Linked DNA regions of Pseudoduganella dura. The protein of the gene in region 1 interacts with the protein of each later gene in a pairwise test. Links are inferred from orthologs where the notes say so. Each region holds a gene or a part of one and is shown in the gene's direction. Other genes may lie near its edges.

The links.
Region 2: the proteins of GJV26_RS09625 (region 1) and ftsA interact in binary tests that used the Escherichia coli proteins (3 or more experiments, as listed by UniProt). The link is inferred for Pseudoduganella dura from one-to-one orthologs.
Region 3: the proteins of GJV26_RS09625 (region 1) and ftsZ interact in binary tests that used the Escherichia coli proteins (3 or more experiments, as listed by UniProt). The link is inferred for Pseudoduganella dura from one-to-one orthologs.

The regions. Positions count from the first base shown.
Region 1 is NZ_WNWM01000002.1:2,180,283-2,190,642, reverse strand. What follows is about bases 4,320-7,204. They hold GJV26_RS09625 (rod shape-determining protein), read left to right. Parts: upstream 4,320-5,182; coding sequence 5,183-6,226; downstream 6,227-7,204. Other genes in these bases: mreC (rod shape-determining protein MreC), read left to right, coding at 6,405-7,204; gatC (Asp-tRNA(Asn)/Glu-tRNA(Gln) amidotransferase subunit GatC), read right to left, coding at 4,538-4,837; gatA (Asp-tRNA(Asn)/Glu-tRNA(Gln) amidotransferase subunit GatA), read right to left, coding at 4,320-4,491. Outside these bases: GJV26_RS09650 (pyridoxamine 5'-phosphate oxidase family protein), read left to right, coding at 1-414; GJV26_RS09645 (DUF1176 domain-containing protein), read right to left, coding at 430-1,455; Asp-tRNA(Asn)/Glu-tRNA(Gln) amidotransferase subunit GatB, read right to left, coding at 1,515-2,975; more of gatA, read right to left, coding at 3,007-4,319; more of mreC, read left to right, coding at 7,205-7,535; rod shape-determining protein MreD, read left to right, coding at 7,532-8,044; mrdA (penicillin-binding protein 2), read left to right, coding at 8,055-10,232; rod shape-determining protein RodA, read left to right, coding at 10,234-10,360. UniProt on the Escherichia coli protein: Forms membrane-associated dynamic filaments that are essential for cell shape determination. Acts by regulating cell wall synthesis and cell elongation, and thus cell shape.
Region 2 is NZ_WNWM01000002.1:1,986,733-1,990,411, reverse strand. The notes cover bases 836-3,679. They hold ftsA (cell division protein FtsA), read left to right. Parts: upstream 836-1,563; coding sequence 1,564-2,796; downstream 2,797-3,679. Other genes in these bases: ftsZ (cell division protein FtsZ), read left to right, coding at 3,031-3,679; GJV26_RS08705 (cell division protein FtsQ/DivIB), read left to right, coding at 836-1,516. Outside these bases: GJV26_RS08710 (D-alanine--D-alanine ligase), read left to right, coding at 1-745; more of GJV26_RS08705, read left to right, coding at 752-835. UniProt on the Escherichia coli protein: Essential cell division protein that assists in the assembly of the Z ring. May serve as the principal membrane anchor for the Z ring.
Region 3 is NZ_WNWM01000002.1:1,977,803-1,988,245, reverse strand. The notes cover bases 1-2,968. They hold ftsZ (cell division protein FtsZ), read left to right. Parts: upstream 1-864; coding sequence 865-2,073; downstream 2,074-2,968. Other genes in these bases: GJV26_RS30155 (PEP-CTERM sorting domain-containing protein), read right to left, coding at 2,837-2,968; GJV26_RS08690 (peroxiredoxin), read left to right, coding at 2,248-2,751; ftsA (cell division protein FtsA), read left to right, coding at 1-630. Also shown: more of GJV26_RS30155, read right to left, coding at 2,969-3,679; GJV26_RS29910 (PEP-CTERM sorting domain-containing protein), read right to left, coding at 3,676-4,572; GJV26_RS08675 (SET domain-containing protein), read right to left, coding at 4,852-5,352; GJV26_RS08670 (DMT family transporter), read left to right, coding at 5,605-6,447; lpxC (UDP-3-O-acyl-N-acetylglucosamine deacetylase), read left to right, coding at 6,523-7,455; GJV26_RS08660 (DciA family protein), read right to left, coding at 7,467-8,069; preprotein translocase subunit SecA, read left to right, coding at 8,172-10,443. UniProt on the Escherichia coli protein: Essential cell division protein that forms a contractile ring structure (Z ring) at the future cell division site. The regulation of the ring assembly controls the timing and the location of cell division.

The DNA.
Region 1 (10,360 bases):
CTTGTCAGCAGCGGCACCGATGCGCGGCCGATGTCGGTGCTCGATGCCGACGAGCTGGGCAACCTGTGGTTCATGAGCGCCGCCGACAGCCACAAGAATGCCGAGATCGCGGCGGACCCGAAAGTGCGCCTGTATTTCCAGGCGTCCAAGCACGCCGGATTCCTTTACCTGGACGGCATCGCCACGATCTCGCGCGATCCCGAACGGATCCGGGAGCTGTGGAGCCCGGAACTGGCCACGTGGTTCACGGAAGGGCTGGGCGACCCGCGCATCACGCTGATCCGCGTGGTGCCCATCGACGGGTACTACTGGGACAACAAGCACGGCAACCTGGTTGCCGGCCTGAAGATCATGGTGGGGGCCGCGATCGGCAAGACGCTCGACGATTCGATCGAAGGGCGCGTGGCGCCGTGAGTGTTGCAGGGGCGTTCAGCGCGCCCCGCGCGTGACCCGCGCCACGAAGGTGGGCAGGTGCCATGCGCCGCCTGCCGCCACGAGCCGGCACATGCCGGTGGTGGCCGCCTGCGTCAGCGCGAAGCGGCGGCCGTCCCATACCCATTCCCTGGTGGCCCAGCAGTCGCCAAGGCCGCGGCCTTTCTGCGACGACGAGATCGTGCCGGCCGCATAGTCGCTGCCGCCCGTCGTCACCAGCACGGGATTGAACGGCGCCGCCTTGTCGGCGACCCAGTAGCCGGTGCCTTCGTTGTAGGCGCCGGTCCAGCAGGGCGCCTGCACCAGCAGCTTGCCGGTGTTCAGGCGCAGCACCGCCAGCTGCTCCGGCGCGAACGCGTTGCATTCGTCGGCCTTGAGCGTGCCGCGCAGTTCGCGCAGCAGCGCCGCGCGCGCCGCCGGCGGCAGGGCCACCTCGGTGGAACCGGCCGATGCCGGCGACACTTCAGGCATCGGCAGCGACACCGGCACGGCGTCTTCGGCCTTGTTCCCCTTGCGCATCAAGGCGCCCGTGGTGCCGAGGCGGCCCTGGAACTCGTCCATCTTCAGCAGCACGGCGGCGGCACCCTTGCCGGACAGCGTCCACGCGTGGCTGCCATCGGTCCATTGCACGGTGCCGGTGCCGGATACCGCCGCCAGCAGCGCCTGCGTCTGCGCGGCCGTCAGCACGCCCGTCATCGCTTCGCGGTCGATCTTTACCGGGCCCAGCGCGCGGCCGTTCACCTGCATCGCCACCGTGCCGGCCTTCGGCAGCGGCGCCGTTTCATCATAGGTGCCGATCTTCAGCGTTGCCGTCACGGGCCGGGCCGGGCCCGCCTCACGCTCCAGCAATACGGAAATGGCCGGCGTGGATGCATCGTCGGCCTGGTAACCGGCGGCGCGGCAGGTGCGCGTGTTGTCGCAGGCGACTTCCCAGTCGTTGTGGGTGAAATGAATGCCGGCCGGCTGTCCGGCGAAGGCGGGCAGGGTGGCAACGGCCAGCAGCGCGGTGACGAGGATTCTCATGGCGTGACGATAGCAAAAAAGGCGCCGCGGCGCCTTTTTTGCAGGGTCTGGCGTACCGCTCAACCCGCCAGCTTGGCCTTCAGCAGCTCGGTCAGTTGGGCTGGATTGGCCTTGCCCTTGGATGCCTTCATCGCCTGGCCGATCAGCGCGTTGATCGCCGCTTCCTTGCCGGCGCGATATTGCTCGACCGACTTGGCGTTGTTCGCGAGCACTTCGTCGACGATGGCTTCCAGCGCGCCGGTATCCGAGACCTGTCCCAGGTCCTTGTCCTTGATGATGGCATCGACCAGGCTCGCGTCGTCCGAGTTCGCTTCCCACAATGCCTGGAAGACTTCCTTGGCCGCCTTGTTCGAGATCGTGCCGTCGGCGATGCGCTTGAGCATGCCGGCCAGTTGCGCCGGTTTCACCGGGGCATCCGCGATATCGACATCGTTGCGGTTCAGCGTGGACGACACGTCGCCCATCAGCCAGTTGGCGGCCGCCTTGGCGTTCTCCCGGCCCGCTGCCGCCACCACGGCTTCGAAGTACGTGGCCATCGCCTTGGACGACGTGAGCACCAGCGAATCGTATTCCGGCAGCTTGTACTCGTTCACGAAGCGCTCGCGCATCACGGCCGGCAGTTCCGGCATCGATGCCTTCACGCGCTCGATCCATTCCTCGGAGATCGCCAGCGGCGGCAGGTCCGGGTCGGGGAAGTAGCGGTAATCCTGCGCGTCTTCCTTGCTGCGCATCTCGCGTGTTTCCTTGCGATCCGGGTCGTACAGGCGCGTGGCCTGCACCACCTTGCCGCCATCCTCGATCAGTTCGATCTGGCGGCGCACTTCCACGTTCACGGCTTCCTCGATGAAACGGAAAGAGTTCAGGTTCTTGATCTCGCAGCGCGTGCCGAATTCCGTTTGTCCTTTCGGCCGCACGGAAACGTTGACGTCGCAGCGGAACGAGCCTTCCTGCATGTTGCCGTCGCAAACGCCCAGCCACATCACCAGGCCGTGCAGCGCCTTCGCATACGCCACCGCTTCCTGCGCCGAGCGGATCTCCGGTTCGGACACGATCTCCAGCAGCGGCGTGCCGGCGCGGTTCAGGTCGATGCCGGACATGCCGTGGTAATCCTCGTGCAGCGACTTGCCGGCGTCCTCTTCAAGGTGGGCGCGCGTCAGGTTCACGGTCTTGGTGACGAACTTGCCGTCCTTTTCAAAGCCGAACGTCAGCGAGCCGCCCTGCACGACCGGGTCGTCCATCTGGCTGATCTGGTAACCCTTCGGCAGGTCGGGATAAAAATAGTTCTTGCGCGCGAAGATCGATTGCGGCGCGATTTTCGCGCCCACGGCCAGGCCGAGGCGGATCGCCCGGTCCACGGCCTGCTTGTTCATCACCGGCAGCACGCCCGGCAGCGCCAGGTCCACCGGGCTGGCCTGCGTGTTCGGCGCGGCGCCGAACGCCGTCGGCGAGCCGCTGAAGATTTTCGAATCGGTCGTGAGCTGCACGTGGTTCTCGAGACCGATGACGACTTCCCATTCCATAACTAGTTTCCTTGTGATCTCTTGGATGCGGTCAGACACCGGCCGGAGCGCGCGTGTGCCAGTCGGTCGCCTGCTGGAACTGGTGGGCGATGTTGAGCAGCTTCGCCTCGGCGAAGTAATTGCCGATGATCTGCAGGCCCACCGGGCGGCTGGCGTTCTTGTCGCCCTGGCCGAAGCCGGCCGGGATCGACATGCCGGGCAGGCCGGCCAGGCTGGTCGACAGCGTGAAGATGTCGGCCAGGTAGTTCGCCACCGGGTCGTCCGCCTTCGAGCCCAGGTCCCAGGCCACGGTCGGGGCCACCGGGCCCATGATCACGTCGCACACGGCATCCGGGCCGCTCAGCACTTTCGCGAAATCGTCGGCGATCAGGCGGCGGATCTTCTGCGCCTTGACGTAGTAGGCATCGTAATAGCCATGGCACAGCACGTAGGTGCCCACCATGATGCGGCGCTGTACTTCGGGGCCGAAGCCCTGCGCGCGCGTTTTCCGGTACATGTCCTGCAGGTCCTTGTAGCCCTCGGCGCGGAAGCCGTAGCGCACGCCGTCGAAGCGCGACAGGTTCGACGATGCCTCGGCCGGCGCGATCATGTAGTAGGCGGGGATCGACAGCGCGGTGTTCGGCAGCGAGATGTCGACCAGCGTGGCGCCCAGCTTCACGAACTGGTCCAGCGCGGCGCGCACGGCCGATTCCACGTCCGCCGACAGGCCTTCGCCGAAATACTCCTTCGGCACGCCGATGCGCAGTCCATCGAGCGGTTCGTTCAGGTTGCGCGAGAAATCCTCGTGCACGCCGCCCTGTTCCGGCGTCAGGCTGGTGGAGTCGCGCTCGTCGTAGCCGGCCATGGCCGACAGCAGCAGCGCGCAGTCCTCGGCGGTCTGCGCCATCGGGCCGCCCTGGTCCAGCGACGAGGCGAACGCGATCATGCCGAAGCGCGACACGCGGCCGTAGGTGGGCTTGATGCCGGTGATGCCGCAGAACGAGGCGGGCTGGCGGATCGAGCCGCCCGTGTCGGTGCCGGTCACGGCCGGCGCCAGGCGCGCGGCGATGGCGGCGGCCGAACCGCCGGACGAGCCGCCCGGCACCGCGCTGGTGTCCCATGGATTCTTCACGGCGCCGAAGGCCGAATTCTCGTTCGACGAACCCATCGCGAACTCGTCGCAATTGAGTTTGCCCAGGTGTACCATGCCCGTGGCATGCAGTTTCTCGACCACGGTGGCATCGAACGGGCTTACGTAATCAACCAGCATTTTCGAGCCGGCGGTCGAGCGCCAGCCGCGCGTGACGAAGATATCCTTGTGCGCGACCGGCACCCCGGTCAGCGCATGGGCGTTGCCGGCGGCGATGCGGGCATCCGCGTCCGCGGCCTGGGCCAGCGTGAGCTGGCGGTCGACGTGCAGGAAGGCGTTCAGGTCGCTGGCCTCGATACGGTCGAGGTAATGCGTCGCCAGCTCGGTGGCGGAAATCTCTTTCGACTGCAGCAGCGCGGACAGTTCTTTGAGGGTCTTGGTATGGATCATGGTTTTTTCTGCGGTCCCGCCAGGCTGCGGCGGGATGAATGAATTAGTCGATCACCTTCGGCACCAGGTACAGGCCGTCCTCGGTCTTCGGCGCCACCTGCTGGTATTCGTCGCGGCGGTTCGGTTCGGTGGGCACGTCTTCGCGCAGGCGCAGGGCAACCTGCATGTGCGCGGCCAGCGGGTGCGCCAGCGGGGGCACGCCTTCGGTATCCACGGCCCGCATCTGCTCGGCCAGCGCGAAGATGCCATTGAGCTTGTCCAGCATCGCCGCGGAATGCTGCTCGTCCAATTCCAGTTGTGCCAGCTTGGCAATACGGTTTACGTCGGTGGGTGTCAGGGCCATTTTCGGGGCGCGCGGAGCGCGAGATATAAATACTGGGGGTTTCGATAAGACTTTTGTAAGATCGGCCATTTCGGCCCTAAAACCCCGGCAAACCTGCATAAACACCGGCTTCGGGGTCCGCACATTTGAGTGGATTGAGGGCAAATAGCCCGTGAATTATAAGGTAGAATGCCGGGTTGATGCGTTGCCGGCATCCCGGTGGCCGCCGCGTCCGGCAGGACCCCGCTCCCAGGGCACCGCATTACGCTCCGTATCTATGCTCCATATCGCAGGTATGCAGCACAGGACAAGCAGCACAGGACAATTCGACAATCGCCCACGCGCGGGCAGCGCTACAGGATACTCATGTTTGGTTTTTTACGCAGGTACATCTCGTCCGATCTGGCCATTGACCTCGGCACGGCAAATACCCTTATTTACGTCCGCGGTTCCGGCATCGTGCTCGATGAACCCTCGGTGGTTGCGATCCGCCAGGAAGGCGGCCCGAATGGCAAGAAAACGATCCAGGCGGTAGGCAAGGAAGCCAAGCAGATGCTGGGCAAGGTGCCCGGCAACATCGAGGCGATCCGCCCGATGAAGGATGGCGTGATCGCCGACTTCACCGTGACCGAGCAGATGCTCAAGCAGTTCATCCGCATGGTGCACGACTCGAAGTTCTTCCGTCCCTCCCCGCGCATCATCATCTGCGTACCGTGCGGTTCCACCCAAGTGGAACGCCGCGCGATCCGCGAATCGGCGCTGGGCGCCGGCGCTTCGCAGGTCTACCTGATCGAAGAGCCGATGGCCGCCGCGATCGGCGCCGGCCTGCCGGTCTCCGATGCCACCGGCTCGATGGTCGTCGACATCGGCGGCGGCACCACCGAGGTGGGTATCATCTCGCTGGGCGGCATGGTCTACAAGGGTTCGGTACGCGTGGGCGGCGACAAGTTCGACGAGGCGATCGTCAACTACATCCGCCGCAACTACGGCATGCTGATCGGCGAACAGACGGCCGAGGCGATCAAGAAGGCGATCGGCTCCGCGTTCCCCGGCTCCGAAGTGAAGGAAATGGAAGTCAAGGGCCGCAACCTGTCCGAAGGCATTCCCCGTTCGTTCACGATCTCGTCGAACGAGATCCTGGAAGCGCTGACAGATCCGCTGAACAATATCGTGTCGGCGGTGAAGAACGCGCTGGAGCAGACACCGCCGGAACTGGGCGCGGACATCGCCGAGAAAGGCATGATGCTCACCGGCGGCGGCGCGCTGCTGCGCGACCTGGATCGCCTGCTGATGGAAGAGACCGGGCTGCCGGTGCTGGTGGCCGAAGACCCGCTGACCTGCGTGGTGCGCGGTTCCGGCATGGCGCTCGAGCGCATGGACCAGCTGGGATCGATCTTCTCATACGAGTGATCGCTGCCACGAACGTGGGACCGGTCGACTCTCGCGGGTGACCGCTGCCAGGCGTTAGCAATACCCGAGCGGCCGCGCCGCCCATATTGGGCTCACCGCGGCCGCTCACGTCCTTTCAGGATTTATGGAATACAGTCCGCCGCCACTCTTCAAGCAAGGGGCGTCAGCGCGCGCCAAGATGATGATTTGCGCGTGCATTTCGATCGCGTTGCTGCTGTTCGACTCACGCGTGGGCGCGCTGACCGTGGTGCGCCAGGTCGTCGGCACCGTGCTGTACCCGCTGCAGGTGGTGGCCATGCTGCCGCGCGATGCGCTGGCGGGCGTGGGCACCTATTTCTCCACGCTGTCCGGGCTGGAAAAACAGGTGCGCGAACTCAAGACCCAGCAGATCGCCATGGCGCAGACGCTGCAGCAGGCGCAGCTCGCGCAGGCCGAGAACGCGCAGCTGCGCAAGCTGCTCGAAGCGCAGGAAAAAGTGCCGGGCAAGACGATGCTGGCCGAGATCCTGTACGACGCGCGCGATGTCTTCACCCGCAAGGTGATCCTGAACCGCGGCACGCAACAAGGCGTGACGGCCGGGCTGCCGGTGATCGACAACCAGGGCGTGGTCGGCCAGGTCACGCGCGTGTTTCCGTTCACCTCCGAAGTCACGCTGCTGACCGACAAGGAGCAGGCGATTCCCGTGCAGGTGCTCCGCAACGGCCTGCGCAGCGTGGCTTACGGCCGCGGCCAGTCGGGCAACCTCGACCTGCGCTTCATGGCACCGAACGCCGACGTGGTCGTCGGCGACATCCTGATCACTTCCGGTATCGATGGCGTCTACCCGGCCGGACTGGCGGTGGCGCGCGTCACGCAGGTGGAAAACAGCGCGAACGGCATGTTCGGGCGCGTGGTGTGCCAGCCGCTGGCTGGCATCGAGCGCAATACGCAACTGCTGGTCCTGATGTCGCCGCCGGAAATTCCGCCGCGGCCGGTGGAAGAAGATACGTCCAAGCCCGTGAAGAAGAAAAAGGCGGCCGATACCGCCGCGGTGCCGGCGCCGACGGCGGCGGCAGCGGCCGTGGCGCCGGCGAATGCGCCGGCATTGCCGGCCCCGGCCACGGTGCCCGGCCTGCGCCCGGCAGCCCCGCCGCAGCCCCTGGCCGCTGCTCCGACTACTACTCCAGCCGCCGCACAGGCGCCGGCGCGCACGGCCGCGCCGGCACCGTCCACGCCGCCCGCCGCCGCGCCGGCCGCCAACCCGCCGCGAACAACCGCGCCGGCCGCCGCCGGCTCCAATATCCCGGCCGCAGCGAGGGAAACCCGATGAACCGTCCGCAGTACATCCTGCTGCCCGTCAGCCCGATCTTCATCGCGATCAGCCTGATCGCGGCATTCCTGCTCAACCTGATGCCATGGGGCCAGTTCATTGCCGCGCCGGATTTCGTGGCGCTGGTGCTGGTGTTCTGGGGCGTGCACCAGCCGCGCCGGGTCGGCATCGGCACCGCGTTCTGCCTCGGCCTGCTGATGGACGTGCACGATGCCACGCTGCTGGGCGAGAACGCGCTGGCCTACACCCTGCTGTCCTATTGCGCGATCATGATGCACCGGCGCGTGCTGTGGTTCCGCATCAGTGTACAGGCGATGCACGTGCTGCCGCTGCTGCTGCTGGCGCAGGCCGTGCAGTTGCTGGTGCGCTTCCTGGTATCGGGCAAGTTCCCCGGCTGGTTCTATTTCGTCGAAAGCTTCGTGTCGGCGCTGCTGTGGCCGCTGATCACGATGCTGCTGCTGGCACCGCAGCGGCGCGCGGTCGACAAAGACCATACCCGTCCGATCTGACCCTGCAACGATGACTGAGCTGAAGAACAACGAACGCGAACTGCACCTGTTCCGGGTGCGGCTGACGGCGCTCGGCCTCCTCGTGTTCGTCTGCTTCGCCCTGCTGCTGGCGCGGCTCGTGTGGCTGCAGGTGATCCGGCACAACGACTACATGGCGCAGGCCGAGGACAACCGCATCGCGGTGGTGCCGATCCAGCCGAACCGCGGCCTGATCCTGGACCGCAACGGTGTCGTCCTGGCGCGCAACTACTCGGCTTACACGCTCGAGATCACGCCTTCCAAGCTGCGCATCCCGCTCGAGGAGATGATCGATGCGCTGGCCCTGATCGTGGAAGTGACCCCGAAGGACCGCCGCCGCTTCAAGAAGCTGATGGACGAGTCGAAGAACTTCGCCAGCGTTCCGTTGCGCACCCGGCTGTCTGACGAGGAGGTGGCCCGCTTCACCGCCAACCGCTTCCGCTATCCCGGTGTCGAGGTGCAGGCGCGCCTGTTCCGCAACTATCCGCTGGGCGAAACGGCGTCGCACGTGATCGGCTTTATCGGCCGCATCAACCAGAAGGAAGCCAGGGCGATCGAGGAACGCGAGGATGCGGCCAACTACAACGGCACCGATTACATCGGCAAGGAAGGCCTGGAAAAGAGCTATGAAAAGCAGCTGCACGGCATCACCGGCTACGAGGAGGTGGAAGTCTCGGCCGGCGGCCGGGCGATCCGCACGCTGTCGCGCACGCCGCCGACCTCCGGCAGCAACCTGATCCTGTCGATCGACATCGAATTGCAGAAGGTGGCCGAGGAAGCGTTCGGTGAATGGCGCGGCGCGCTGGTGGCGATCGAACCGGCCACCGGCGACGTGCTGGCCTACGTGTCGCGCCCCGGCTACGACCCGAACCTGTTCGTGGACGGCATCGATAGCCAGAGCTGGAACGAACTGAACACGTCGCTCGACCGGCCCATGGTGAACCGGCCCCTATCCGGCACCTATGCGCCCGGTTCCACCTTCAAGCCGTTCATGGCGCTGGCGGCGCTGGAGCTGGGCAAGCGCACCCCGTCGCAGGCGATCTTCGATCCGGGTTTCATGTACCTCGGCACCCACAAGTTCCGCGACGACGTGCCGGGCGGGCATGGCACGGTGGACCTGCGCAAGTCGATCGTGGTCTCGTGCAATACCTACTACTACCAGCTGGGCCGCGACATGGGCATCGACGCGATCCACGATTTCATGAAGCCGTTCGGCTTCGGCCAGCGCACCGGCATCGACCTGGAAAACGAGAAGACGGGCGTGCTGCCGTCGCGCGAATGGAAGCAGGCGCGCTACAAGAAGAACCCGGCGGCCGGCCGCTGGGTGGGCGGCGACACGATCTCGGTATCGAACGGTTCCGGCTACAACTCCTACACCCCGTTGCAGATCGCCCACGCGGTGGCGAACCTGGCCAACAACGGCGTGGTGATGAAGCCGCACCTGGTGAAGATCGTCGAGGATGGCGGTACGCGCGCGCGCACGCTGACGGTGCCGAAGGAAAGCTATCGTATTCCGCTGAAGCAGCAGAACATCGACCTCATCAAGGATGCGATGGTGGGCGTGGTAAGCGAGCAGGGCGGCACCGCGACCCGCGCCTTTGCCAATGTGGGCTATACGGTGGGCGGCAAGACCGGTACCGCGCAGGTCGTGGGCATCCGCGCCAATGAAAAGTACAACGCCAAGAACCTGGCCGAGCGCCTGCGCGACAATGCGCTGTTCACCGCGTTCGCGCCGGCCGACAAGCCGCGCATCGCGATCGCGATGGTGGTCGAGAACGCCGGCTTCGGCGGCGCCGTGGCGGCGCCGATCGCGCGCAAGGTGCTCGACTACTACATCCTCGGCAAGCTGCCGACCGAGAAGAACACGGCCAGGGTGCCGAAGGAAGACGCCGAGCTGATCGAGCCCATCGAGGGCCCGATCGCCGAGGAAGAGGCGGCGCTGGCGCGGGAAGAACTGGCGGCGCAGCAGGCCGTGGCCGGGCAGGCCGCCGCGCCGAACGCCGCGCGCAAGCCGGCCGCCGCGCCGCCATCGCTGGGACTGATGCCGGTACGGCCGGCCTCTGGCGCGGCCCCGGCCGCGACCCCGCCGGCGGCTGCGCGGCAGCCCGTGCCGGCGCCTGCCCGGCCGGCGCCGCAACCGGCGGCCGTCCCGCCAAGGAACAGGGAATAACATGCGCATCAATGAACGACGCTCGCTGTGGCGGCGCCTGAAACCCTATGTGGCCGTATTCGATCCGCCGCTGCTGCTGCTGCTGGCATTGCTGCTGACGACCAGCCTGGTCACGCTGTACTCGGCCA
Region 2 (3,679 bases), 200 kb from region 1 along the record:
TGGCCGCCTGGGCGAGGACGGCACGCTGCAGGGCGCGCTGGAACTGCTGGGCATACCCTACACGGGCAGCGGCGTGATGGCCAGCTCGGTGGGCATGGACAAGATCGCCACCAAGATCCTGTGGCTCGAAGCCGGGCTGCCGACACCGGAGTACGCGTTGCTCGATGCGCAGTCCGACCTGCCGGCCGTGGCGGAAAAGCTGGGCCTGCCGCTGATTGTCAAGCCGCCGCACGAGGGGTCCTCGATCGGCATCACCAAGGTCGGCGCGGTGGAGGCGTTCCAGGCGGCGTACGACGTGGCGGCGAAGCTGGACGACGACGTGCTGGCTGAGAGCTTCATCACCGGCCGCGAATTCACGGTTGCCGTGCTGGGCACCGGCGCCGCTGTGCGCGCGCTGCCGGTCGTGGAAATCGCCGCGCCGGAAGGCAACTACGATTACCAGAACAAGTATTTCACCGACAGCGTGCAGTATTTTTGCCCGCCTCAGCTCGATGAAGCGGTGCAGGCGGAAATGCGCCGCATCGCCGTGGCGGCCTATCGCACGCTGGGCTGCGAGGGCTGGGCGCGCGTGGACGTGCTGCTGCGCGACAGCGACAGCCGGCCGTTCCTGCTGGAAGTGAACACGTCGCCCGGCATGACGAGCCACTCGCTGGTGCCGATGGCGGCGCGCGCGGTAGGCCTGTCCTACGAAGCGCTGTGCGTGGAAATCCTGCGCACGGCGCGGTTGAAGAACAAGAGGGCATAAGCACCGATGTGGCACGACGCGAAAGCCTTGAACGCAACCGCCAGCGGCATTGTCGCGCTGGTGTTCGCCGTTTGCGTCGCCGCCGGCATCTGGTGGATCGCGCACCGGCCGGTGTTCGACCTGCGCATGATCCGCGTCGAGGCCATGCGGCAGGCCGAGCTGCGCCACGTCAACCTGCTGACGCTGACGAACGGCACGCAGGGCCGCATCCGCGGCAACTTCTTCACGGCGAACCTGGAGCAGGTGCGCCAGGTGTTCGAGGCGGTGCCGTGGGTGCGGCGCGCCACCGTGCGGCGCGAATGGCCCGACCGCCTGATCGTCGAAGTGGAAGAGCACGAAGCGCTGGGCACGTGGGGTGAAGACGGCCGGCTGCTGTCGGTGAAGGGCGATGTATTTACCGCCAACCTGGCCGAGGCGGAAGAAGATCACGAGCTGCCGCAGTTTTCCGGACCGGACGGCAGCGAGAAGGAAGTGCTGTCCCGCTACGCCGAGCTGCGCAAGTGGTTCGCGCCGGCGAAGCTGGTGCCGGAAGGCCTGGCCCTGTCGAGCCGCTACGCGTGGACGGTGATACTGAACAACGGCACCAGCGTGGCGCTGGGCCGCGAGCAGACGCCGACGATGCTGCGCGACCGCGTGGCGCGGCTGGTGTCGGTCTGGCCGCAGCTGGCCACGCGCGTGCAGGACATTGAAACGATCGACATGCGGTACCAGAACGGGCTGGCGCTGTCGGCGACGAACTTGAAGATACCGGCCGAAAAGACCAAGAAATAAGCTGCAGCAAGCCAGGGCAGAGCGAAACGAATTTAACGAGCAAAACAATGACAAAAGACGCGAAAAACCTGATCGTCGGCCTCGACATCGGCACCTCGAAGGTGGTGGCCGTGGTGGCCGAGGTGATGGGCGATGGCCGCCACGAAGTGATCGGGCTGGGACAGCACGAATCGAAGGGCCTGAAAAAGGGCGTGGTGGTCAACATCGAAGCGACCGTGGAGTCCATCCAGCGCGCCCTCGAGGAGGCCGAGCTGATGGCCGACTGCAAGATCCGCAATGTGTACGCGGGCATCGCGGGCAGCCATATCCGCAGCTTCAATTCGAGCGGCATGGTGGCGATCAAGGAAAAGGAAGTCACGTCCACCGACGTGGCGCGCGTCATTGAAACGGCAAAGGCCGTTAACATTCCTACTGATCAGCAGCTGCTGCACACGGTGCCGCAGGAATTCATCGTCGACAGCCAGGAAGACGTGCGCGAGCCCATCGGCATGAGCGGCATCCGGCTGGAAGTGAAGGTCCATATCGTTACCGGCGCGGTGAGCGCGGTGCAGAACATCGTCAAGTGCGTGCGGCGCTGTGGGCTCGAGGTCTCCGACCTGATCCTGCAACCGATGGCATCGGCCGATGCCGTGCTGACGCCGGACGAAAAGGAACTGGGCGTCGTGCTGATCGATATCGGCGGCGGCACCACCGACGTCGCGGTGTTCTCGGACGGCGCGATCCGCCATACGGCGGTGATTCCGATCGCCGGCGACCAGATCACCAACGATATCGCGATGGCGTTGCGCACGCCCACCTCCGAAGCGGAAGAGATCAAGATCCGCTACGGCGTGGCCAAGCAGGTGCTGGCCGATCCGGGCGAGCACCTGGAAGTGCCGGGCCTGGGCGACCGGGGCACCCGCAACCTGTCGCGCCAGGCGCTGGCCGCGGTCATCGAGCCGCGCGTGGAGGAATTGTTCGCCATGGTGCACCAGGTCGTGCGCGAATCCGGCTACGAGGGCGTGCTCTCCTCCGGCATCGTGCTGACCGGCGGCTCGTCGATCATGCCCGGCATGGTCGAAATGGCGGAAGACATTTTCCTGAAACCGGCGCGCCTCGGCACGCCGGACTATCGCGGCCAGCTGGCCGACGTGGTGCGCAGCCCCCGCTACGCCACCGTGCTCGGTCTTTTGCTGGAGGCGAAAAAGCAGTATTTGCGCGGGCATATCGTGACGCGCCAGGATGGGTCCGTGAAGGCGGTCTGGCAACGCATGAAGGAATGGTTTCTCGGTAATTTCTGACGGGGAGCCCGCCAACCCGCTGCGCGTGGCGGTTCAAGTTATCGGATGCTGGCTGTGCATTGGCAAAGTCCAGGCGTCTTAATTTGAACTACTGCAGCTTTAGCGGCCTGCGGGGCACCCGGGACGGTAACAAAGAGCGTATTATTTTCAAGGTACAACGTGATCTTCAACCTGCTGGCCTTCTACCGATATGAAGGACGGCGTTCAAGAGCGCATTCAAACTAGGAGCACATCATGGAGTTCGATATGGTCGATAACGCGTCACTGGGAACGGTGATCAAAGTGGTCGGTGTTGGCGGCGCGGGCGGTAACGCGGTGCAGCACATGATCAACAAGGGCATGAGCGGGGTGGAATTCATCGCCGCCAATACCGATGCCCAGGCGTTGTCGGCTTCCAAGGCCGACAACATCATCCAGATCGGCGAGACCGGCCTGGGGGCGGGCATGAAGCCCGATGTCGGCCGCAAGCTGGCCGAGGAATCGCGCGCCCGCATCGAGGATGCGCTGCGCGGTGCGCACATGGTGTTCATCGCCGCGGGCATGGGCGGCGGCACCGGCACCGGCGCCGCGCCGATCGTGGCGGAAGTGGCGAAATCGCTGGGCGCCCTGACGGTGGCGGTGGTGTCGAAGCCGTTCTCGCACGAAGGCCAGAAGTGCATGGAGATCGCCGATGAGGGCCTGGAGCAGCTGTCGCAGAATGTCGACTCGCTGATCGTGATCCTGAACGAGAAGCTCGAAGAGATCTACGAGGACGAATCGCTGATCGAGTGGCTGCAGCATGCCGACGACGTGCTGAACAACGCGGTGGCGGGTATCGCCGAGATCATCAACGTGCCGGGCCACATCAATGTCGACTTCAACGACGTGAAGACGATCATGGGCG
Region 3 (10,443 bases), 200 kb from region 1 along the record:
GAACTGGGCGTCGTGCTGATCGATATCGGCGGCGGCACCACCGACGTCGCGGTGTTCTCGGACGGCGCGATCCGCCATACGGCGGTGATTCCGATCGCCGGCGACCAGATCACCAACGATATCGCGATGGCGTTGCGCACGCCCACCTCCGAAGCGGAAGAGATCAAGATCCGCTACGGCGTGGCCAAGCAGGTGCTGGCCGATCCGGGCGAGCACCTGGAAGTGCCGGGCCTGGGCGACCGGGGCACCCGCAACCTGTCGCGCCAGGCGCTGGCCGCGGTCATCGAGCCGCGCGTGGAGGAATTGTTCGCCATGGTGCACCAGGTCGTGCGCGAATCCGGCTACGAGGGCGTGCTCTCCTCCGGCATCGTGCTGACCGGCGGCTCGTCGATCATGCCCGGCATGGTCGAAATGGCGGAAGACATTTTCCTGAAACCGGCGCGCCTCGGCACGCCGGACTATCGCGGCCAGCTGGCCGACGTGGTGCGCAGCCCCCGCTACGCCACCGTGCTCGGTCTTTTGCTGGAGGCGAAAAAGCAGTATTTGCGCGGGCATATCGTGACGCGCCAGGATGGGTCCGTGAAGGCGGTCTGGCAACGCATGAAGGAATGGTTTCTCGGTAATTTCTGACGGGGAGCCCGCCAACCCGCTGCGCGTGGCGGTTCAAGTTATCGGATGCTGGCTGTGCATTGGCAAAGTCCAGGCGTCTTAATTTGAACTACTGCAGCTTTAGCGGCCTGCGGGGCACCCGGGACGGTAACAAAGAGCGTATTATTTTCAAGGTACAACGTGATCTTCAACCTGCTGGCCTTCTACCGATATGAAGGACGGCGTTCAAGAGCGCATTCAAACTAGGAGCACATCATGGAGTTCGATATGGTCGATAACGCGTCACTGGGAACGGTGATCAAAGTGGTCGGTGTTGGCGGCGCGGGCGGTAACGCGGTGCAGCACATGATCAACAAGGGCATGAGCGGGGTGGAATTCATCGCCGCCAATACCGATGCCCAGGCGTTGTCGGCTTCCAAGGCCGACAACATCATCCAGATCGGCGAGACCGGCCTGGGGGCGGGCATGAAGCCCGATGTCGGCCGCAAGCTGGCCGAGGAATCGCGCGCCCGCATCGAGGATGCGCTGCGCGGTGCGCACATGGTGTTCATCGCCGCGGGCATGGGCGGCGGCACCGGCACCGGCGCCGCGCCGATCGTGGCGGAAGTGGCGAAATCGCTGGGCGCCCTGACGGTGGCGGTGGTGTCGAAGCCGTTCTCGCACGAAGGCCAGAAGTGCATGGAGATCGCCGATGAGGGCCTGGAGCAGCTGTCGCAGAATGTCGACTCGCTGATCGTGATCCTGAACGAGAAGCTCGAAGAGATCTACGAGGACGAATCGCTGATCGAGTGGCTGCAGCATGCCGACGACGTGCTGAACAACGCGGTGGCGGGTATCGCCGAGATCATCAACGTGCCGGGCCACATCAATGTCGACTTCAACGACGTGAAGACGATCATGGGCGAGCAGGGCAAGGCGATGATGGGCACCGCCACCGCCGCCGGCGTGGACCGGGCGCGCATCGCCGCCGAACAGGCCGTGGCGTCGCCGCTGCTCGACGGCATCGACCTGTCCGGCGCGCGCGGCGTGCTGGTCAACGTGACCGCCAGCCGCGGCCTGAAGGGCAAGGAGATCAAGGAAGTGATGGCCGCCGTGCGCGCCTTCGCCGCGCCCGATGCCTCGATCGCGCAGGGTATCGCCTACGACGATTCGATGGGCGATTCGATCCGCGTCACCGTCGTGGCCACCGGCCTGGGCAAGAACAAGAAGCACGTGCAGCTGGTACCGCAGCAGATGCTGCGCACGGGCACGCACAACAACCCGTTGAACCCGCAGGCCGGCCTGGGCGGCGCTGCCGCATCGGTCGCGGCGGGCATGGGCGCCGCCGGCGGCCATTCGTTCGAAGGCATGAAGGCGCCGGCCGTATGGCGCCGCGAATCGGCTTCCGAGCAGGTGCGCGCGATGGAAAAGAACGGCATGGAAACGTACGACATTCCGGCGTTCCTGCGCAAGCAGGCGGACTGAAGCAGTATTTGCGGGGTTCCTTCGGGAGCCCGCGCCGCGCCGGCCTACGTGAGAGGGGACGGCGCCTTCGAGCGGATTCGCTCGCGCTCTGGCATACTTGCCGGAGCTGCCGCCAGGGTGCAGCCACCCTGGTCGGCTTTTTTTTTGTCTGCACGAGATCAGAGGAGAACCACCATGACCATCAAGATCGGCGACAAGCTGCCGGAAGGCACGCTGTCCGAATTCGTCGAAGTCGAAACCGAAGGCTGTTCGCTGGGCCCGAATACCTTCAACGTGCAGGACCTCGTCAAGGGCAAGAAGATCGCGATCTTCGGCCTGCCGGGCGCCTACACGCCAACCTGCTCGGCCAAGCATGTGCCGGGCTTCGTGCAGCATGCCGAGGAATTCAAGGCCAAGGGCGTGGACGAGATCTGGTGCGTCTCGGTCAACGACGCCTTCGTGATGGGCGCCTGGGGCCGCGAGCAGAAGGCCACCAACATCGTGCGCATGATGGCCGATGGTAATGCCGCGTTCGCCAAGGCGCTGGGCCTGGATGCCGACTTCTCCAAGTTCGGCATGGGCACCCGCTCGCAGCGCTACTCGATGCTGGTCGAAGACGGCGTCGTCACGCAGCTGAACATCGAACAGGGCGGCAAGTTCGAGGTGTCGAACGCGGAGACGCTGCTGGGCCAGCTGTAAGCGTCCACGAATGAACCGGCGTGGCGCTGACTTCGGCGCCATGCCCCACGATGGCGCCTCCGGGCGCCATCGCCGTTTCAGCCGGTCAGACTGCGGCCTGCCGGCGCCGTGCCGCGGCGCCCAGCAGCGCCAGGCCGCCGAGGAGCATGCCGTACGTGGCCGGCTCGGGCACCGCACTGACGACCGAATTTCCACCGATGACGCCTTCGCTGTACAGCGACGCCACCGTGCCGCTCGCACTCCGGTTCGAGAAGCTCACGGACAGCTGGCCGGCCCAGTGGTAACTGTCGCCCAGCACATTGCCGGCGTCATCCAGCCGGTATCCTGCCAGCAGTTCCTGCCATTGCTCGTCGACGACATTGGCGCCATCGGCGTCCAGGCCGTCGAACGCCATCAGGATCCGCCCCATCGCGCGCTCGGCATTGCCGGCCGTATCCAGGCCCACCGTCGTCGCCACGTCGATGCTCGCGTCGAACGTGACCGTGACCCGGGTATTGGCCGCCACCTGCACGTTCATCGATGTGTACGGCGCGGCCGTCGCACCGTACTCGCCATACCCGGCGGCGGTGCTCAGCGCGCCGCCATCGAGCGCGATGCCGGAAAAGCCGACGATCGACGACTGTCCGGCGATCGTGGCGGACGAGTGCGCGAATGTGGTGCCGACCGAACCGGCGAGCCCGCTGCCGCCGTGCGTGCCCACCGCCGCGTAGGCGTCGTTGCTGTAGGCGGGGTCGAAACTGGCCGCGCCGATGTTCAGGTATGGCTGGCTGCCGTGCATCATCGTGGCCGATGCGGCGATGCCGTCGTTCGGGTCGAGGTCGGTCAGCGTGATCGTCACACCGTTGATGTGCACGCTGCTGCTGGCGGCGGCCATGGCGCCGGAGGCGGCCGCCATCAGGCACGCGGCGGCAAGGAGACGGCGTGTCATGCGCTCTCCTTCCCGGTGCGGCACATGGCTGGCCGGCACGTGCGTTGCCGGCGCACGCCGGCGCCGACCAGGCCCAGGCCGGCAAGCAGCATCACGCCCGTTGCCGGTTCGGGCACGGCGGAAACGGCGGAGTGGCCGAACGCGCGGACTTCGGCGGTGAAGATGCCGTCCGCGCTGGCGCCCGTCGCGTTGCTGAACGAGACCCCCAGCAGGCCGCTCCACGACTGCGCGTCGCCGTGCACGTTGCCGGCGCCGTCGAGCGTGTAGCTGGCGGTGGCGATCCGCTCGTCGTCGTCCCACACGATGCTGCCGCCGCCATCGGGGCCGCCCGCGCTGAGCGCCACCAGCGCGCCGCCGGCCTCGTCCCAGCCGGTGGCCGGGTCGCCGCCCGTCGATGTCGATCCCTGCGCCCAGCCGCTGGCCGAGAATTGCACCGCCGTGTTGGCGGACAGCGTGAAGCCCACCCATGCCGACTGCGCGCTCACGTCATACGAGCCGCGCGCCGTGGCGCCGCTGCCGGCCTGGCCCTGTGCGGCAAGCGCTGAAAAGCCGGCGCCCGCCAGGCCCGTGACGCTGCCGCCGGCCGAGGCCATCGCGGTATCGCGCCCGGCGGCGACGAGCGACGCGGGGCCCGTTCCCTGGCTGCGGAATTCGCGGAAGCTTTCGCCATCGGCCGTCCACGAACGCAGTTCCCCGCTGACCGTGCCGCCGTCGATCCCGTCGGCGTCGGTCGCGAAACGGATCGAAGGGGTGATGCCGTCGTTGGGATCGAGGTCGACCAGCGTGATCGTGACCGCCCCGAGCCCGCCCGCGCTTGTGGCGCTGGCCACGGCGCCTTGCGCCATCCCTGCCAGCGCGGATGCGGCCAGCAGGTGTAATGCCAAGCTTTTCATTGTGAATCCTTGTTGTTTGCAGGGATTTCATTATGCGGAGCGGCGGCGTGGCTTGCGGTAGCGCTATCTCGACCGTTACAAAGTTATTGACGGCAATGATTTACATGAGAAATATGATTTTTCTGCATGGAATTTTCACGACATACGTGTAATGTGCAGGAAGACGGCAACGAGGGGTCCGGCAAAAAAACCATGCCCCTTCCGGGGGAATGCCGGTGCGTCGCCGAATTCACAATCGTGCGATATGGCAACGTTGTAGATTGGCTACGATTGTAACAATCAGCCGGCCGCCTTCTTGCCGCGGCTGCGTTTTTTCGGCGCCAGCATCAGGCCTGTGCAGTTGGGGGCGCCGCAACGGCAGGCAAACGCCTTCTTGACGGCCGGCGTGTGGCGTTCGTCATAGATCAGGCCGTAGTTGTAGCGCAGTTCCTCGCCTTTTTCGATATCGCGCAGCGTGTGGATGAACACCCGATCGTCTTCTTCCATCGCTTCGCAGTTCGGGTCGCACGAATGGTTGATGAAGCGCGAATCGTTGCCGCCGGCGCCGCCGTCGATCAGCAGGCCGCTGGCCAGCGTGAAGAAAAACGTATGGTTGATCGGTCCGCCTTTTTCGGCTGTGCGGCGGCAGGTTTCATCCCAGTCGACGATCTCGCCGGTATATTCGATGATCCGGGTACCCGCCGGGATCTTGCGGCGGGCAAATACGCCCTTGCCGTGGATCGGCGAATCGTGCACGTCGAACAGGGCAGGGGTCTTTGGCTGGGAGGTGGGCTTGGTCATCCGAATATCATACCGTCCCCGTGCCGCGCACGTTCGGCCCTTCCAATAGTAAATATCCTGAAGACGGAGTCCGGAAGAGCTGGCCTGCATGCCATCTCCGCTGCGCAGGCGGAGAACAATGCTCCCGAATCACTGCGATGCTCCCGGATTCCGGAAATATTTCCATCGCGACGGCTACAATGTCCAGCCCGCCACGACATGGAACAACCCTTGAAACCGCACGCCAAGGAAAACCTGCACAGTATTTACGCGATGATCGCCGCCGTCGCGATGTTCTCGATCATGGACACTGCGATGAAGCTGCTCGCTGCCCGCTATCCCGCGATGCAGGTGACGGTGCTGCGGGCGTTTTCATCGATGCCGCTGGTATGCTCGTACATCGCCTGGCGTGGCGGGTTCCGCGGCATGCTGGACGTGAACTGGCCGCTGCAGTTGCTGCGCGGCGCGCTGGGCATCGCCATGCTGACCATGTTCGCCTACGGCCTGAAGTCGCTGCCGCTGTCGGAAGCCTATGCCGTGTTCTTCATCGCGCCGGCACTGATCGCGGCGCTGTCGGTGTTCATCCTGAAGGAGCGGGTCGACGGCATGCAGTGGCTTGCCATCGGCGTTGCGCTTGCCGGCGTGCTGGTGGTGCTGCGGCCGGAAGGCACCAGTTTCATTTCCCTGGCCGGGCTGGCGGTGCTCGGCGCGGCCACATGCTATGCGGTGTCCGCCATCGCCAGCCGCATCCTTTCCCGCACCGATTCGAACCAGCAGATCATGTTCTGGCTGCTGGTAATGATCGGCGGCGGCGCGCTGCCGCTGGCCTGGCCGGGGTGGGTGGCGCTGCGGTGGGACGACTGGCCGGTGATCGCCACGCTGGCACTGTCCGGGTTTTTCGGCCAGCTTGCCATTACCAAGGCGTTCAGCATCGGCAAGGCTTCCATCGTGGCGCCGTTCGAGTACACGGCGCTGGCCTGGAGCGTGGCGATCGACTGGGCGCTGTGGAACACGCTGCCCGACCGGTGGACCCTGAGCGGGGCGGCGATCATCATCGGCAGCGGCATTTACCTGGTACGGCGCGAGGCGGTGCACAAGGAGGCGGAACACCCGTGAAACCCGCATATTGTCTTGCCTTTATGCCTTTTTGCAGAGGGAACGCGGGTGGGGGAAACTCGATATAATCGTGAAATGAAACAACGTACGATCAAAGAACAAGTCCGCACCACCGGTGTCGGCGTGCACTCCGGCACCAAGGTCGAACTGACCTTGCGCCCGGCTCCGCCCGACACGGGCATCATCTTCGCACGCGTGGATCTCGATCCGCCGGTGGTATTCCCTGTGGGGCCCCTGGAAATCGGCGATACCCGCATGGCCACCGTGATGATCAAGGACGGCGCACGCGTGTCGACGATCGAACACCTGATGTCCGCCTGCGCGGGCCTTGGCATCGACAACCTGTACATCGACGTGACCGCCGAAGAGATCCCCATCATGGATGGCTCGGCATCGTCGTTCGTCTACCTGCTGCAGCAGGCCGGCCTCGCCGAGCAGGGCGCGCCGAAGAAATTCATCCGCATCACGAAGCCGGTCGAAGTGCGCGAAGGGCAGGGCGCCGGCGAGAAATGGGCGCGCCTGGTGCCGCACAACGGTTTCAAGCTGGACTTCTTCATCGAATTCAACCACCCGGCCGTCGACGGCACCGCGCAGCGCGCGCAGATCGATTTCGGCAGCCAGTCGTATATCCAGGCGGTGGCGCGCGCGCGCACGTTCGGCTTCATGCAGGACGTGGAAATGCTGCGCGGGATCGGCCTGGCGCGCGGCGGCTCGCTGGAAAACGCGATCGTGATGGACGAGTACCGGATCCTCAATCCCGACGGCCTGCGCTACGACGACGAATTCGTGCGCCACAAGATCCTCGATGCGATCGGCGACCTGTACGTGATCGGCCACCCGCTGGTCTGCGCCTACGAGGCGCACAAGTCCGGCCACGCGCTGAACAACAAGCTGCTGCGCGAACTGCTGGCCAATCCGGATGCGTACGAGATCGTCACCTACGATTCCGCCGAGCAGGCGCCGCCGTCGTATGCCAGGCAGATGGACCAGGAATGGTCTTATAACTGAGAAGAGAAGGGTTAGCGGCGGTGCGCCACCAGGGCGCGCAGCGCCGCGATCAGCGTCGCATTCTGCTTGCTCGGTTCGAGCGCCTCGGACAGCTGCGCGAACGATTCCACCCCCACCTCGGGAATGACGAGCTGGCGCCGCTCCACGGGCGGCGTGGTCATGACCCGCATCATTTGCACCTTCAGGCGAATGTTGTCGATCTGCCACCCTTTTTTAGCGAGCGCGTCTTGCAGCTTTGGCAATTGCTGTTTAAGCTTGGCGGCAAGCGACGCATTCGGCGTCGACAGCACCAGTTGCCCGGCCTCGAACGACAGGATTTCGCAAAAGCTGAAGGCGGTCGGCAAGACCTTCGCGCAATCCTGCTGCAGCTTGGCCATGCGCTGCACGGCCGGCAGCAGCGGGGCCAGGCGGTCGTGACGGCGCAGGAAGTCCGTGGCTTCGACCGCATTCCGGTTCTGGTTGGGGGAGTTGAATCGCATGCGCGAAACATAGCATAGCCGCGCCGTGCGTGCAGCATCGGCGGTGCGGGCCGCTGCCGGTGCCGGACGATAATGGCCAGGGCCGCGGTGCAGGCGGCGATTTGCATTTAGGCTATTGTCTTTCCGGCGGGCCATCCCCAAGTACCCCCGTGCTAAAATCATGGTCTTTTGCCACAGGCTTTGGGCGAGGTCGCGAAGCGAGCTTCTTTTAAACGGCATTTACTCAAGAATTCAAGCATGTCCTTACTGACCGCGATTTTCGGCAGCCGTAACCAACGGCTGCTCAAGCAATACCAAAAAACCGTCAAGGCAATCAACGCCCTCGAACCCGAGTACGAAAAGCTGTCGGACGCCGAACTGCAGGCGAAAACGCCTGCCTTCAAGGCACGCGTCGCAGCCGGCGAAGCGCTGGACGATTTGCTGCCCGAGGCCTTCGCGGTATGCCGCGAAGCGTCGAAGCGCGTATACAAGATGCGCCACTTCGACGTGCAGCTGCTCGGCGGCATGGTGCTGCATTACGGGAAAATCGCCGAGATGCGCACGGGTGAAGGCAAGACGCTGACGGCAACCCTGCCGGCCTACCTGAACGCGCTGTCCGGCAAGGGCGTGCACATCGTGACCGTCAACGATTACCTGGCACAGCGCGACGCCGAAACCATGGGCAAGCTGTACCGCTGGCTGGGCCTGACCACGGGCGTCAACCTGGGGCAGATGGAGCATTCGGTCAAGCAGCAGGCGTATGCCGCCGACATCACGTACGGCACCAACAACGAGTTCGGCTTCGACTACCTGCGCGACAACATGGTGTTCGACCTCAACGACCGCGTGCAGCGCGGCCTGAACTACGCGATCGTCGATGAAGTCGACTCGATCCTGATCGACGAGGCGCGCACCCCCCTGATCATTTCCGGCCAGGCCGAGAACCACACCGACCTGTACCACAAGATCAACGAAGTGCCGAAGATGCTGACCCTGCAGATCGGCGAGGAAAAGCCGGACGGCAAGGGCAGCATCGAAGTGCCCGGCGATTACACGAAGGACGAGAAGGCGCACCAGGTGCTGCTGACCGAAGCCGGCCACGAGAAGGCCGAATCGATCCTGACGGGCATGGGCCTGCTGCCGGAAGGCGCCTCGCTGTACGACTCCGCCAACATCACGCTGGTGCACCACCTGTATGCGGCGCTGCGTGCGCACGCGCTGTACCACAAGGACCAGCACTACGTGGTGCAGAACGGCGAAGTGGTGATCGTCGACGAATTCACGGGCCGGATGATGACGGGCCGCCGCTGGTCCGACGGCCTGCACCAGGCCGTGGAAGCGAAGGAAGGCGTCAAGATCCAGAACGAGAACCAGACGCTGGCCTCGATCACGTTCCAGAACTACTTCCGCATGTACGGCAAGCTGTCCGGCATGACCGGTACCGCCGACACGGAAGCCTTCGAATTCCAGGACATCTACGGCCTCGAGACCGTGGTGATCCCGCCGAACCGCCCGTCCGCCCGCAAGGACAAGCAGGACCAGGTGTACAAGTCGGCGCAGGAGAAATACCAGGCGATGGTCACCGACATCCGCGACTGCTACGAGCGCGGCCAGCCGGTACTGGTCGGCACCACGTCGATCGAGAACTCCGAACTGCTGGCGTCGATCCTCGACAAGGCCAAGCTGCCGCACAACGTGCTGAACGCGAAACAGCACGCCCGCGAAGCGGAAATCATCGCCCAGGCGGGCTCGCCGAAGGCCATCACGATCGCCACCAACATGGCCGGTCGTGGTACCGATATCGTGCTGGGCGGCAGCCTGGAGAACCAGATCAAGCTCCTCGAGGCGGATGCGAACCTGTCCGACGCCGACAAGGAAGCCCGCGCGCAAAAGCTGCGCGACGGCTGGCAGGCGCTGCACGAGCAGGTGGTGGCGGCCGGCGGCCTGCACATCATCGGCACCGAGCGCCATGAATCGCGCCGGGTCGACAATCAGCTGCGCGGCCGTTCCGGCCGCCAGGGCGATCCGGGTTCGTCGCGCTTCTACCTGTCGCTGGACGATCCGCTGCTGCGCATCTTCGCCGGCGACCGCGTGCGCGCGATCATGGAACGCCTGAAGATGCCGGAAGGCGAACCGATCGAGGCCGGCATCGTCACGCGGTCGATCGAATCGGCGCAGCGCAAGGTCGAAGCGCGCAACTTCGACATCCGCAAGCAGCTGCTCGAATACGACGACGTGGCCAACGACCAGCGCAAGGTGATCTACCAGCAGCGTAACGAGCTGCTGGAAGCCACCGAGATCTCGGAGATGATCCAGAACCTGCGCCACGGCGTGTTCACCGACCTGGTGCGCCAGTACGTGCCGGAAGAATCGGTCGAGGAACAGTGGAACGTGCCGGCGCTGCAGGCCGTGCTGGCTTCGGAGTGGCAGATCGACGTGCCGCTGGCCGGGATGCTGGAAAAGGAAGGCAACCTGACCGACGAGGACCTGGTCGAGCGCGTGACCGCGGCTGCGGACGAGCAGTACAACA